Regions from separate parts of the Streptomyces sp. NPDC052107 genome, predicted to be linked through region 2. Evidence: riboswitches for the same ligand, from Rfam matches in the RefSeq annotation. Region 2 holds a riboswitch; the other holds the start of a gene.
The links. Region 2 has a riboswitch for glycine ahead of gcvT (glycine cleavage system aminomethyltransferase GcvT). Riboswitches for the same ligand answer to the same signal wherever they lie in the genome.
Positions count from the first base shown of each region.

Region 1: linked by a shared signal. The riboswitch ahead of gcvP (aminomethyl-transferring glycine dehydrogenase) and the one ahead of gcvT (glycine cleavage system aminomethyltransferase GcvT) in region 2 are both predicted to bind glycine.

Region 1 covers NZ_JBFAWG010000009.1:8,083-15,639, reverse strand. Annotated here, with positions in the region: gene AB0M27_RS12250 (ABC transporter ATP-binding protein) at 1-1,072, shown strand, start outside; gene AB0M27_RS12245 (TOBE domain-containing protein) at 1,101-1,520, shown strand; gene gcvP (aminomethyl-transferring glycine dehydrogenase) at 1,573-4,458, opposite strand; glycine riboswitch at 4,631-4,725, opposite strand; gene AB0M27_RS12235 (PRC-barrel domain-containing protein) at 4,845-5,216, shown strand; gene AB0M27_RS12230 (DNA polymerase IV) at 5,138-6,628, opposite strand; gene AB0M27_RS12225 (MerR family transcriptional regulator) at 6,695-7,378, opposite strand.
Region 2 covers NZ_JBFAWG010000004.1:35,066-42,622, forward strand. Annotated here, with positions in the region: gene AB0M27_RS05660 (class I SAM-dependent methyltransferase) at 1-97, shown strand, start outside; gene AB0M27_RS05665 (L-serine ammonia-lyase) at 103-1,470, opposite strand; gene glyA (serine hydroxymethyltransferase) at 1,555-2,823, opposite strand; gene gcvH (glycine cleavage system protein GcvH) at 2,838-3,215, opposite strand; gene gcvT (glycine cleavage system aminomethyltransferase GcvT) at 3,324-4,442, opposite strand; glycine riboswitch at 4,625-4,722, opposite strand; gene AB0M27_RS05685 (AAA family ATPase) at 4,885-5,529, shown strand; gene AB0M27_RS05690 (enhanced serine sensitivity protein SseB) at 5,596-6,387, shown strand; gene AB0M27_RS05695 (enhanced serine sensitivity protein SseB C-terminal domain-containing protein) at 6,549-7,367, shown strand.

The sequences.
Region 1 (7,557 bases), on a different contig from region 2:
CCGGCGCCCCACCACGCACCCGCACCCGCCCACGGCCGGACTCGACGCCCACCTGGTCGTCGACCGCACCACGTTCCGCCTGGACATAACCCTCACCGCCGCCCCCGGCGACGTCCTCGCCCTCCTCGGCCCCAACGGCGCCGGCAAGACCACCGCCCTGCGCGCCCTCGCCGGCCTCACCCCGCTCGCCGCCGGCCACCTCCGCCTGGACGGCACCTCTCTGGAGCGCACTCCCCCGGAGTCCCGCCCAGTCGGTGTCGTCTTCCAGGACTACCTGCTCTTCCCCCATCTCTCCGCCCTGGACAACGTCGCCTTCGGCCCACGCTGCCAGGGCGCGAGCAGAACCGAGGCCCGCGCACAGGCCGCGGCCTGGCTGGACCGCATGGGCCTCGCCGACCACGCGGGCGCCAAGCCGCGCCGCCTGTCCGGCGGGCAGGCCCAGCGCGTGGCCCTCGCCCGCGCCCTGGCCACCCACCCGAGGCTGCTGCTCCTGGACGAGCCCCTGGCCGCCCTGGACGCCCGCACCCGACTTGAGGTCCGCGCCCAACTGCGCCGCCACCTGGCCGACTTCGAGGCGGTCGCCGTCCTGGTCACGCACGACCCGCTGGACGCCATGGTGCTCGCCGACCGGCTGATCGTCATCGAGCACGGCCGGGTCGTCCAGGAGGGCACCCCCGCCGACATCGCCCGCCACCCACGCACCGACTACATCGCCCAGCTCGTCGGCCTCAACCTCTACCGCGGCCAGGCGGACGGACACACGGTACGACTCGACGCGGGTCCGGCGATCACGACCACCGAAGACCTGTCCGGTCCGGCGTTCGTGGCGTTCCCGCCGTCCGCCGTCACCCTGTTCCGGGACCGCCCCACCGGCGCCAGCGCCCGGAACCTCTGGCGCTGCGAGGTGGCCGGCCTGGAGACGCACGGCGACCAGATCCGTGCCGACCTCACCGGGGAACTCTCCCTCGCCGCCGACCTCACCACGGTCGCCGCCGCCGAACTCGACCTGCATCCCGGCGCCGCTGTATGGGCGACGGTGAAAGCGACCCAGACGCACGCATACCCTGCCTGACCGGACGAGCGCTCTACCGTGAGTGCCCATGACCCTGAGCATCCGCAACCAGCTCCCCGGCACCGTCACCGAGGTCCACCCGGGCGAGGCCATGGCCACCGTCAGACTCCGGCTGGACGGCGGCCAGGAACTCATGGCGGCCATCACCAAGGAATCCGCCGAGGACCTCTCCCTCGCCCCCGGCACGCCCGTCCACGCGCTGGTGAAGTCGACCGAGGTCTCCCTGGCCACGCAGCGGGTCCAGGGCCTGTCGATCCGCAACCAGCTTCCCGGCGCGGTCACCGGCCTCACGACCGGCACCGTCATGGCCACCGTCAAGATCACCGTCGACGGCGGCGAACTGACCGCGGCGATCACCAAGGACGCAGTCGCCGACCTCGGCCTCTTCGTGGGCTCCGACGTGATCGCCCTGATCAAGGCGACCGAGGTGTCTCTGGCGACGGCATGACACGGCGAGGGCCCCGCCCGGAAACCGGACGGGGCCCTGTGGCACGGCTTGCTCAGTCCTCGTACGCATCCAGCGGCGGGCAGGAGCACACCAGGTTGCGGTCACCGAAGGCCTGGTCGATACGACGCACCGGCGGCCAGTACTTGTCGGCGGTCGAGGCACCGGCCGGGAAGACGGCCTCCTCGCGGCTGTAGGCGTGCTTCCACTCGCCACCGAGCGCGGCGGCGGTATGCGGCGCGTTCCGCAGCGGGTTGTCCTCCGCCGGCCACTCGCCCGCGCCGACCTTCTCGATCTCCGCGCGGATGGCGATCATCGCGTCGCAGAACCGGTCCAGCTCGGTGAGGTCCTCCGACTCGGTCGGCTCGATCATCAGCGTGCCGGCCACCGGGAAGGACATGGTCGGCGCGTGGAAGCCGTAGTCGATCAGGCGCTTGGCCACGTCGTCCACGCTCACACCGGTCGCCTTGGTCAGCGGGCGCAGGTCGATGATGCACTCGTGCGCCACCAGGTTGCCGGGGCCGGTGTAGAGCACCGGGTAGTGCGGCTCCAGGCGCTTGGCGACGTAGTTCGCCGAGAGCACGGCCACCTGCGTGGCCCGCTTCAGACCCTCGCCGCCCATCAACCGGACGTACGCCCAGGAGATGGGCAGGATGCCCGCGGAGCCCCATGGAGCGGCCGAGATCGGGCCGACGCCCGTCTCGGGGCCCGCGGCCGGCTGCATCGGGTGGTTCGGCAGGTACGGCGCCAGGTGCGAGCGGACCGCGACCGGGCCGACACCGGGGCCGCCGCCGCCGTGCGGGATGCAGAAGGTCTTGTGCAGGTTCAGGTGCGAGACGTCACCGCCGAAGTGGCCCGGCTTGGCGAGGCCGACCAGGGCGTTGAGGTTGGCACCGTCGACGTACACCTGACCGCCGGCCTCGTGGACCTGGGCGCAGATGTCGGCGACGTGCTCCTCGAACACACCGTGCGTGGACGGGTAGGTGATCATCAGCACCGCCAGCTCGTCGCGGTACTGCTCGATCTTGGCGCGCAGGTCCTCGACGTCGATCTCGCCGTCCTCGGCGGTCTTGACGACGACGACCTTCATGCCGGCCATCACGGCGCTGGCGGCGTTGGTGCCGTGCGCGGAGGACGGGATCAGGCAGACGGTGCGCTGCTCGTCTCCGTTGGCGCGGTGGTAGCCGCGGACGGCGAGCAGACCGGCCAGCTCGCCCTGCGAACCGGCGTTCGGCTGCAGGGAGACCTTGTCGTAGCCGGTGACCTCGGCGAGACGTTCCTCCAGCTCGCGGATGAGGGTGAGGTAGCCCCCGGCCTGCTCAGCCGGGGCGAAGGGGTGCAGCTGGCCGAACTCGGGCCAGGTGACCGGCTCCATCTCGGTGGTCGCGTTGAGCTTCATGGTGCAGGAGCCCAGCGGGATCATGCCGCGGTCGAGCGCGTAGTCGCGGTCGGCCAGCCTGCGCAGGTAGCGCAGCATCGCGGTCTCGGAGCGGTGCTGGTGGAAGACCGGGTGGGTGAGGTAGGCGTCGGTGCGCAGCAGCGCCTCGGGCAGGGTGTCCTCGGCCGTCGCGTCCACGGCCTCGATGTCGCCCTCGACCCCGAAGGCGGACCACACGGCGGCCACCTGGGCCCGCTTGGTGGTCTCGTCGCAGGCGATCGAGACCTGGTCGGCGTCGACCAGGTGCAGGTTGACGCCGTGCTCCCGGGCGGTGGCGACGACCTCGGCGGCCTTGCCTGGCACCCGCGCGGTGAGGGTGTCGAAGAAGGCGCCGTGCACGATCTCGACACCGCCGGCCTTCAGGCCCGCGGCGAGGATCGTGGCGTACCGGTGCGTCCGCCGGGCGATGGTCTGCAGCCCCTCCGGCCCGTGGTAGACGGCGTACATGCCGGCCATCACGGCGAGCAGCACCTGCGCGGTGCAGATGTTGCTGGTCGCCTTCTCCCGGCGGATGTGCTGCTCACGGGTCTGCAGCGCGAGCCGGTAGGCCTTGTTGCCGTCGGCGTCGACGGAGACGCCCACGAGACGGCCGGGCAGGCTGCGAGCGAACTTCTCGTGCACCGCCATGTAGCCGGCGTGCGGGCCGCCGAAGCCCATCGGCACACCGAAGCGCTGGGTGGTGCCGACGGCGATGTCCGCGCCCAGCTCACCCGGCGAGGTCAGCAGGGTCAGCGCGAGCAGGTCGGCGGCGACGGTGACGAGCGCGCCGAGCTCGTGCGCCTGGTCGATGACCGGCTTGATGTCACGTACGGCACCGGAGGCGCCCGGGTACTGGATGAGCACGCCGTTGATCTCACGCGCGGCGATGTCGGCCGGGATGCCCTCGCTGAGGTCGGCGACGACCACCTCGACACCGGTCGGCTCCGCGCGGGTCTGGATGACGGCGATGGTCTGCGGCAGCGCGTCCGCGTCGATGAGGAACAGGCCCTTCTTGTTCCTGCCCATGCGCCTGGACAGCGCCATGGCCTCGGCGGCGGCGGTGCCCTCGTCCAGCAGGGAGGCGCCGGAGGTGGGCAGCCCGGTGAGGTCGGCGACCGTCGTCTGGAAGTTCAGCAGCGCTTCGAGGCGGCCCTGGGAGATCTCCGGCTGGTACGGCGTGTAGGCCGTGTACCAGGCCGGGTTCTCCATGACGTTGCGCAGGATCACCGGCGGGGTGAAGGTGCCGTAGTAGCCGAGGCCGATCATGGAGTCGAGGACCTGGTTGCGGTCGGCGAGCGAGCGCAGCTCGGCGAGCACCTCGGCCTCGGTGCGGGCGCCCGGCAGGTCGAGCGCGTCGGCGTTCTTGATGACATCCGGGACCGCCGCGGCGGTCAGCTCGTCCAGCGAGCCGTAGCCGACCTGCGCGAGCATCTTGGCCCGCGCCTCCTGGTCGGGCCCGATGTGGCGCTGCTCGAACGGGATGCCCGCTTCGAGCTCCGAGAGCGGAATACGATGGGCGGTCATTGCGGAGGCCTCCTGGTCTGACGCGACCTTCGAGGGCACCACGACGCGGGTGCCCGGACGGCCTCCCCCTCTGTCATCTCAACCTGAGAGCTTCACCGGGGCCTGGAGGTCCCGGTTTTCACCGTCGGTGAGAGCGGAAGCCGTCGACATCCGCCCTGCTTTCCAGAGTGACCTCGTCCGTGCGGTACGTGAGCCTGAGAGATTCCGGGGAGGATTTGCTCCTTCGGCGCCTCCGAGGTGGTCGGAGGACTCTCCCGCACGGGGTCAGCAGCCGCTGTCAGCCTACCAGCGAGGTCGACGCCCGGGCCCTCGAGTGGCCGCCTCCCCGAATCTGCTCTTTCGTAGTGCTTACGGATGAGTTGCGACCACGTGGAGGGAGAGGGACCGTGCAGACCGAGATCGATCCGCGCAACCTGATCGGCCGCAAGGCGTTCGACCGCAATGGCACCAAGATCGGCACCATCGACGAGGTGTACCTCGACGACGCGACCGGCGTGCCCGAGTGGGCGGCGATACGCACCGGCCTGTTCTCCCGCGACGCCTTCGTACCCCTGGAGCCGAGCGAGCTGATCGAGGGCTCCCTCCAGGTCCCGTTCGACCGCGCCCTGATCAAGGACGCACCCGACTTCGGCGTGGGCCGCCATCTCTCCCCCGAGCAGGAGCTCCAGCTCTACCATCACTACGGTCTGGACGTGGCATCACCTTCCTCGGCCCCGGACCACGACTTCGGCAAGCTGGCGGGATCGGAGGAGACCTGATCGCCGAATTCCTCCGGGGTCCGGGGCAAAGCCCCGGGTCGGCCACTGCTTGACGGACCGAGACAGGCCGGCGGCTGGGCAGGATCCGCGACCAGCGGCAACGGATCGGCGGACTCCAGCGCGGGGTCCTCGACAAAGAACGTCCGCACCCTCCCCGGAGGGGACTGCGGCGTCTCGAACCGCACCGTCACCCGCCCCAGCCCGCTCCCCTGCACCCACCCGTGCCCGTACTCCGCATGCCGTACGTCCTGTCCCGCGCGCCAGTGCCGTTCGGCGGGCTCCGGCCGCTCCACGACGACCTCGGCCCCAGCCTCCTCCGGCGCCTCCGCCGTCCGCGAGGGCATGGCCTGCGCGAACAGGTCCTCCTGGGTGTAGTCGGCGAGCCCGGAGACGCCCACGCCCAGCAGCCGTACCCCACCCGTGGTGTCCACGGAGTCCAGCAGCCGCGCGGCCGCCTCCCGCACGACCACGGGATCGTCCGTGGGCCCTCTGAGCGTCTCGGAGCGGGTCAAGGTCGAGAAGTCGTACCGGCGCACCTTCAGCACGATCGTCCGCCCCGACAGCCCGGCCCCGCGCAGCCGCCCCACACACCGGTCGGCGAGCCGCTGCACCTCCAGCCCGATCCGGAGCCGGTCATGGATGTCCACGTCGTAGGTGTCCTCGACCGACACCGACTTCGCCTCACGCTCGGCCACCACGGGCCGCTCGTCATGGGCCAGGGCCATGGCGTACAGCGCCTGCCCGTGTGCCTTGCCCAGCAACCGGACCAGCTCGTCCTCGCCCGCCTCGGCCAGCTCCTCGACCGTGGTGATCCCGGCGCGGCGCAGATGGTCCCCGGTGGCCGGCCCGACCCCCGGCAGGGTCCGCACCGGCATCGGTCCCAGCAGGGCCCGCTCGGAGCCCGGCTCTATGAGCACCAGGCCGTCCGGCTTGGCCTGCTCCGAGGCGATCTTGGCGAGCATCTTGGAGGCGGCGAGCCCCACCGATCCGGTCAGCCCGGTGACCGCCCGGATGTCCGCGCGCAGCTTGATCCCGGCCAGCCGCGCCGACTCCTCGTCCCAGGCCGTCCCCCCGGCCTCCAGATCCACGAACGCCTCGTCCAGGCTGAGCGGCTCCACCAGCGGCGACAGCTCCTGGAGCAGTGCCATCACCTGCTCGCTGATCGCCCGGTACACAGCGAAGCGCGGCACCAGATACGCGGCATTCGGTGCCAGCCGGCGTGCCTGGGCCATGGGCATCGCCGAGTGGACCCCGAAGACACGTGCCTCGTACGAAGCGGTGGCCACGACCCCGCGCGGCCCGAGCCCGCCCACGACGACCGCCCTCCCGCGCAGGCTCGGCTTGGATGCCTGCTCCACCGAGGCGTAGAAGGCATCCATGTCGAGATGCAGGATCGTGGGCGCGTTTCTCACATCTCCGATGCTGCACCACGGCACTGACAACGCCCGGGTCCGGAGCGCGCCGGGTCCGGACCGCTCTCAGACCGCCCGGTTGCGCCGCCGCGCCAGCTCGTCCGCGGGGTTGTGCCCGACCAGCGTCTCGCCGGTGTCGATGCGCTCGCCGTGCAGCTGGGAGAGCGCGCTTTCCACGTCCCGCCACACCACGCCGACGGCGATCCCGAAGATCCCCTGGCCGCCCTGCAGCAGGGCGTGGACCTCGTCCGGCGAGGTGCACTCGTACACCGTGGCGCCGTCGCTCATCAGGGTCATCCGCTCCAGATCACGGAAACCGCGTTCCCTGAGGTGCTGCACGGCCGTGCGGATGTTCTGTAGCGAGACCCCGGTGTCCAGGAACCGCTTGACGATCTTCAGGACGACGACGTCACGGAAGCTGTACAGCCGTTGCGTGCCCGACCCGTACGCGGGCCGCACGCTCGGCTCGACCAGGCCGGTGCGCGCCCAGTAGTCCAGCTGCCGGTAAGTGATGCCCGCGGCCGCGCAGGCCGTCGGCCCGCGGTAGCCGATCTGTTCCGCCGCCATGGACGCCGCCCCTCCGCCGTTCGGCACCACCGTCGGCCGCTGCGGAGCGTGACCGACCGCGCTGCTCGGTTGGGGATACCCGCTGTTCGAACGCAGCTGAGAGCTCGGGGGAGGGTACGGACCGCTGTCCCCGAACCCGCGTCCGGGGGCACCCCCAGCCGTACCGTCGCCGCTGGTGCTCACGCCGACCTCCGTCCTTGACCTGCCTTCACGACGGTAGGCAGTCACCAGGGGTGCGTCAACGATCGCCACACTCGGCACGCCGAGTGATAATCACCCTAGGAGTGGTTTCCCGTGTCCCACCGCGGGGAAAGGCTAGCCGAATGCGTTCGGGGGAGGCCGTAGGACGCTCTCAATGGCCG
Region 2 (7,557 bases):
CATCCCGGGCGCCTCACACGCCGAGCGCTACTTCACCGGCCGCACCGACGGCCTGCGCCCGTCAACCGGGGAGGACGTGCTGCTGGCCCGGACCTGACAGCGTCAGCACTCGATGATGTTCACGGCCAGCCCGCCCCGCGCCGTCTCCTTGTACTTCACGGACATGTCCGCGCCGGTGTCCTTCATGGTCTTGATGACCTTGTCCAGGGACACCTTGTGGGAGCCGTCGCCGCGCATGGCCATCTTGGCCGCGGTGACCGCCTTCACCGCGGCCATGCCGTTGCGCTCGATGCACGGGATCTGGACCAGGCCGCCGACCGGGTCGCAGGTCAGGCCGAGGTTGTGCTCCATGCCGATCTCGGCCGCGTTCTCGACCTGCTCCGGGGAGCCGCCGAGGACCTCGGCCAGCGCGCCCGCGGCCATCGAGCAGGCGGAGCCGACCTCGCCCTGGCAGCCGACCTCGGCGCCGGAGATGGAGGCGTTCTCCTTGAAGAGCATGCCGATCGCGCCGGCGGCCAGCAGGAACCGCACCACTCCGTCCTCGTCGGCGCCGGGGACGAAGTTGATGTAATAGTGCAGGACGGCGGGGATGATGCCGGCCGCGCCGTTCGTGGGGGCGGTCACCACCCGGCCGCCGGCCGCGTTCTCCTCGTTGACCGCCATCGCGTAGAGCGTGATCCACTCCATGGCGTGGGCCAGCGCGTCGCCCTCGGCGCGCAGCTGGCGGGCGGAGACGGCCGCGCGGCGGCGCACCTTCAGGCCGCCGGGCAGGATGCCCTCGCGGGACATGCCGCGCCCGACGCACTCGCGCATCACCCGCCAGATCTCCAGCAGGCCCGCGCGGATCTCCTCCTCCGTGCGCCAGGCCCGCTCGTTCTCCAGCATCAGGGAGGAGATCGACAGGCCGGTCTCCTCCGTCAGGCGGAGCAGCTCGTCGCCGGTGCGGAAGGGGTACTTCAGGACCGTGTCGTCCAGTTTGATCCGGTCCGCGCCGACCGCCTCCTCGTCCACGACGAAGCCGCCGCCGACCGAGTAGTACGTCTTCGACAGCAGCTCCGCGCCCGAGGCGTCGTACGCCCACAGCGTCATGCCGTTGGCGTGGTACGGCAGCGCCTTGCGGCGGTGCAGCACGAGATCGTTGTCGAAGTCGAACGCGATCTCGTGCTCGCCCAGGAGAGCGATCCGGCCCTCGGCCTTGATCGCCTCCACGCGCGCGTCCGCCGTCTCCACGTCCACCGTGCGCGGCGAGTCGCCGGTCAGGCCGAGCAGGACGGCCTTCGGGGTGCCGTGGCCGTGCCCGGTCGCGCCCAGGGAGCCGTACAGCTCCGTGCGGACGCCGGCGGTCTTTTCCAGCAGGCCTTCGTTGCGCAGGCGGCGGGCGAACATCCGCGCCGCGCGCATCGGGCCGACCGTGTGGGAGCTGGACGGGCCGATGCCGATCGAGAACAGGTCGAAGACCGAGATGGCCACGGTCACTCCTCAAGACGGGGGGTGGCGGGGCACCCTCCGGCGGTCTGCCTTCGGGTACCCCACCGGGGACTTACTTGTCCGGGCCTACTTGTTCAGGCCCGGGTACAGCGGGTGCTTGTCGGCGAGCGCCTTCACGCGCGCCTTGAGGGCCTCGGCGTCGTAGGACGGCTTGAGCGCCTCCGCGATCACGTCCGCGACCTCGGCGAAGTCCTCGGCCGTGAAGCCGCGGGTGGCGAGGGCGGGCGTACCGATCCTGAGGCCCGAGGTGACCATCGGCGGGCGGGGGTCGTTCGGGACCGCGTTGCGGTTGACCGTGATGCCGACCTCGTGGAGGCGGTCCTCGGCCTGCTGCCCGTCCAGCTCGGACTCACGCAGGTCCACCAGGATCAGGTGCACGTCCGTGCCGCCGGACAGGACGTTCACGCCGGCCTCGCGGGCGTCGGCCGCCGTCAGACGTTCGGCCAGGATGCGGGCGCCCTCCACTGTACGACGCTGGCGCTCCTTGAAGTCCTCGCTCGCGGCGACCTTGAAGGAGACGGCCTTGGCCGCGATCACGTGCTCCAGGGGGCCGCCCTGGAAGCCCGGGAAGACGGCGGAGTTCAGCTTCTTCGCGAAGTCCTTGCCGCGGGCGAGGATGATGCCGCCGCGCGGACCGCCCAGCGTCTTGTGCGTGGTGGAGGTGACCACGTCGGCGTACGGCACCGGGTTGGCGTGCAGCCCGGCCGCGACCAGGCCCGCGAAATGCGCCATGTCGACCCACAGGTAGGCCTCGACCTCGTCCGCGATCCGGCGGAAGGCGGCGAAGTCCAGCTCGCGCGGGTACGCCGACCAGCCCGCGATGATCACCTTGGGGCGGTGCTCCTTGGCGAGCCGCTCGACCTCGGCCATGTCGACCAGGCCGGTCTCGGCGTCCACGTGGTAGGCGACCACGTTGAACTGCTTGCCGGAGAAGTTCAGACGCATGCCGTGGGTCAGGTGGCCGCCGTGGGCGAGGTCCAGGCCGAGGATGGTGTCCCCGGGCTGGGCCAGCGCGAACAGGGCCGCCTGGTTGGCGGAGGCGCCGGAGTGGGGCTGCACGTTGGCGTACTCGGCGCCGAACAGCTCCTTGACCCGGTCGATGGCGATCTGCTCGGCGACGTCGACGTGCTCGCAGCCGCCGTAGTAGCGGCGGCCCGGGTAGCCCTCGGCGTACTTGTTGGTGAGGACGGAGCCCTGCGCCTCCATCACCGCGAGCGGCGCGAAGTTCTCGGAGGCGATCATCTCCAGCGTGGACTGCTGGCGGCCGAGCTCGGCGTCGACCGCGGCGGCGATCTCCGGGTCCAGCTCGTGCAGGGACGTGTTCAGGACGGTCATACGGCTACGACTCCTCAGCCGGCGGTCTCGGCGGTGTACTCGTCGGCGGAGAGCAGGTCGGCCGGCTCCTCCGCGACGCGCACCTTGAACAGCCAGCCGCCCTCGAAGGGGGCCGAGTTCACCAGCGACGGGTCGTTGACGACGTCCTCGTTGATCTCGGTGACCTCACCGGTGACCGGCGAGTACAGGTCGGAGACCGACTTGGTGGACTCCAGCTCGCCGCAGGTCTCGCCCGCGGTCACCGTGGAGCCGACCTCGGGGAGCTGGGCGTAGACGACATCGCCGAGCGCGTTGGCCGCGAACTCGGTGATGCCGACCGTCGAGACGCCGTCCTCGGCGGCCGACAGCCACTCGTGCTCCTTGCTGTAGCGCAGCTGCTGGGGGTTGCTCATGGCCTGAATTCTCCTGTACGCGCGGGAGTGCTGATGAAGGGGGGACTGCGGAAGCCGCTGTGAGCAGCGGAAACGTGCGCGGGGTCACACAGTGACCGCGCCCAGTGTCTACTTCTGGCGCTTGTAGAACGGCAGCGCCACGACCTCGTACGGCTCATGGCTGCCCCGGATGTCCACGCCGACGCCCTCGGTGCCCGGCGCCGCGTGCGCCGCGTCGACGTAGGCCATGGCGATCGGCTTGCCCAGGGTGGGGGAGGGGGCGCCGGAGGTGACCTCGCCGATCACCTCGCCGCCGGCGACGACGGCGTACCCGGCGCGCGGCACCCGGCGGCCCTCGGCGATCAGGCCGACGAGGACGCGCGGCGGGTTCTGCTCGGCCTTGGCGGCGGCCTCGGTGAGCGCCTCGCGCCCGACGAAGTCGCCCTCCTTCTCGAACTTCACCACCCGGCCGAGCCCGGCGTCGAAGGGGGTGAGCGAGGTGGTCAGCTCGTGCCCGTACAGCGGCATGCCCGCCTCCAGGCGCAGGGTGTCCCGGCAGGACAGGCCGCACGGGACCAGACCGACGCCCTCGCCGGCCTTGGTCAGCGCCTGCCACAGCTCGACCGCGTGCTCGGGCTTCACGAACAGCTCGAAGCCGTCCTCGCCGGTGTATCCGGTGCGGGCGATCAGGGCCGGGACGCCGGCGACCATGCCGGGCAGGCCCGCGTAGTACTTCAGGCCGTCCAGGTCGGCGTCGGTGAGGGACTTCAGGATGCCGGGGGACTCCGGGCCCTGGACGGCGATCAGCGCGTACGCGTCCCGGTCGTCGCGCACCTCGGCGTCGAAGCCGGCGGCGCGCTCGGTCAGCGCGTTCAGCACCACCTGGGCGTTGGAGGCGTTGGCGACGACCATGTACTCGGTCTCGGCGAGCCGGTAGACGATCAGGTCGTCCAGGATGCCGCCGTCGGCCTGGCAGATCATGGTGTAGCGGGCGCGGCCCACGCCGACGGAGGCGATGTTGCCGACCAGGGCGTGGTTCAGGAAGGCGGCCGCCCCGTCGCCGGTGACGGTGATCTCGCCCATGTGGGAGAGGTCGAAGAGACCCGCCTTCGTCCGCACGGCGAGGTGCTCGTCGCGCTCGGAGGCGTAGCGCAGCGGCATGTCCCAGCCGGCGAAGTCGGTCATCGTCGCGCCGAGCGAGCGATGCACGGCATCGAGCGCGGTGTGACGGAGTTCGGTACTGCTCATCGGTCGGTCGTCTCCCAGGAAGCATGGGGCCCCCGCGCGAGCGAAGCCGAGCGTGGGGGAGGGCGAGGAACTTCCTCCCCATCTGTCATCGGAACCTGAGAGGTTCGCCACGACCGCCACCGGGACGATCACGGCTTGCACCTTGGGTGGGGCCACTGACGCAGCCCGCTTTTCAGATGTGCCTCGCCCGCGCGGTAACGGGGCCTGAGAGATTCAAGGGAGGGACTTGCTCCTTCGGCGCCCCAGCGAAGGCTGCTGGGGACTCTCCCGCGCGGATTCAAACGGCCGGTATGCAGTTGGCGGCCACATCATTGCACGGCGAGCGGGCTTTTGTAACCGACCTGTGGCACGACCGGGACCCCGCCGGCGCCCTCGTCCATTACCTTCTCTTTACGCATAGCGGGAATGAAGATTACCGAGCAGGCAGGGGAGGACGATCACGGTGAACAGGACCCCGGTGTACGCCACCGTCACCACCGGCATCGCGGTGCCGGGGCAACGCCGTGCCCCGGCTCCCGTCGTCCGGGACCTGCGCGACCGGGCCGGCCACGGCCCGCGCGCCCTGGTCTTCGGTCCCCGCGACCTGGTCGTGATCACCGGCCTGCCCGGCAGCGGCAAGTCCACCCTGATGCACCGCGCGGTAGCCGGCCGCCGCATCGACTCCCAGGACACCCGCGACCGCTGGGACACCCGTGCCCCCCGCTTCCTCCCCTACGCCCTCTACCGCCCCCTGGTCCGCCTCGCCCACTACGCCGGCCTGCGCCGCGCGCTGCGCACCGGCGAGGGCGTCGTCGTGCACGACTGCGGCACCCAGCCCTGGGTGCGTGCCTGGCTCGCCCGCGAGGCCCGCCGCCGGGGCGGCACCCTCCATCTGCTCCTGCTCGACGTCACCCCCGAGACCGCCCAGGAGGGCCAGCGCGAGCGCGGCCGGGGCGTCTCCGCCTACGCCTTCCGCCGTCACCGCCGTACGACCGCCCGGCTGCTCGCCGCGGTCGAGCGCGGTGAGCTGCCCGCGGGCTGCGGCGCGGGGGTGCTGCTGGACCGGCCGGCGGCGGACGCCCTGCAAGGGATCACCTTCACAAGGTGAGGCCCTGTCACAGCCACCCGCTAGCCTTCATGGTCACAGCAGTGGTTCCCAGCAGGCGGTAGGCAGATGGACTTCCCGGCGGACATTCCCGCGGACTTCCCGGCACAGGCGCACCCCCAGCCGCACGGCGGCTGGCCCGGCAACGAGCTGGAGGAGGTGCTCTCGGCCTCCCTCGGCATACCCGCAGCGGCCGGCCGGATCATCGAGGTGCTGGGCCGGAGCCTGCTCTGGATCCCGCTCCCCAACGGCGGCGCTCCGGACAGCGGCCCGCTCGACCTGCCCTCACTGGACATCGACGGCCAGGCGTACGTCCCGGTGTTCAGCTCCGAGGAACAGCTGCGCCAGGCGGCCGGCCCCCACATGTCGTACACCATCGCCCCCGCCGTGGAGTTCGCCCGGGGCCTGCCCCCGCAGATCGGCATCGCGGTGAACCCCGACGCGCTGGTCGGTATCCCGCTCCCGCCCGTGGCGGTGGCCGAGCTGTGCCGGATCGGCCGTACCCCGCTGGACGGCCCGAACACCGGCGCCCGGGTCCGGCTCTTCGAGCCCGACTGGCAGGACGACCCGGTCGACTTCCTCGCCGCCGCGTCCGCCGAGTTCGCCGAGACCGGCGTGGTCCACACCGCCCGCCGCTGCCTGGCCGCCATCGAGACGGACGACCCGGTCATGTTCGTGGGCGTCGAACTCTCCCAGTGGGAGGGCGACCTGCGCACCCTCCCCATGCAGGCCCTCGGCAAAGCTCTCGGAAAGATCCCGGTGCAGTGGCCGGTCAACCTGGTCCTTCTGGACGTGACGGACGACCCGGTGGCCGAATGGCTGAAGGCGAACGTCCGCCCCTTCTATCAATACGGCCACTGAAGTACCTCAAGGGACGCGAGGCTGTGTTCTCCATGCGGCTGCGCCGCGGGGGGTGCGACCAGCCGCACACGACCCGCACCCGCGCACGTACCCAGGGCCCCGGGCCAGTAGGCGCATAAGCTGTCTCCCGACACCGGGGCACAAAAGGAAGGGCACGACAGGTGAGCGCGAGCCACAGCGGCAGCGTCAGCGTGGAACACACGCTGCGCCAGGTCACCCCCGGCCGCTACGACGCCTACGAGGCCCTGCTCCGCGCCCTCGCCACCCCCTCCTCCGGCCAGATCTGGATGCTCCTGTGGCACGGCCAGGCCGGCTCCCCGGACGCCCAGTACGGGAACATGGAGGTCGACGGCTTCCAGTACGCCCCCTGCGTCACCTCCGCCCAGGAGCTCTCGGCCAGCGGCTGGAACCGGTCGTACGAGGTCGTCGACGGCCTCGACGTGGCCCGCACCCTCTACCCCGACCACTACGGCCTCTGGCTCAACCCGCACGCCCCGGGCGGCGGCGTCGGCATCCCCTGGCTGGATCTGCGCCGCATCGCCACGGGCCTGGACCGCCAGCCCGCGGGCCCCCTCCGGCTGACCGAGCCCGGCATCGAGATCCCGCAGTTCTACGCCCTCCTCGCGCAGAACGCCCACCGCACCCCGGCCCTGCGCTCCCTGCGCCGCGCCTGGGTGCAGCCGGCGCTCGGCGCGCCGTACCTCGCCATCGGCCTGGATGTGTACGACACCTCCCCGGCCGCGGTCGACTCGGTGCGCGCGATGATGCAGCAGTCCATCGGGGCGGTTCCGGAGGGACTGCCGGTGTCGACGGTCGCGATGACCGACGACTACGACCCGGTCGTGATGTGGATGCGGGCCGGCGCCCGCCCGTTCTACGACCGCGAGGCCCACGCGGCCCCGCCCCAGCCACAGCTCCAGACCTCTCCCCAGCCCCCGGCCCCCGGCTACGGCTATCCACCGGTGCACGGCGGCTACTGACGCCACTGACCTGGGGATATCGCCCGTAAAGGCCTCCGGCGCACCCGTATGTCCGGCCCGGCTTCGTCCGGTCGCCGCAACTTCCTGTCCGCATAACAGGAAACGCCAGCTTGCATCACGGTTGCGCATCCATTCCCCGTCAAGGCTGGCGGCTGATCGCGCAAGCGTTGAAGACTCCCCCTTCAAGGGG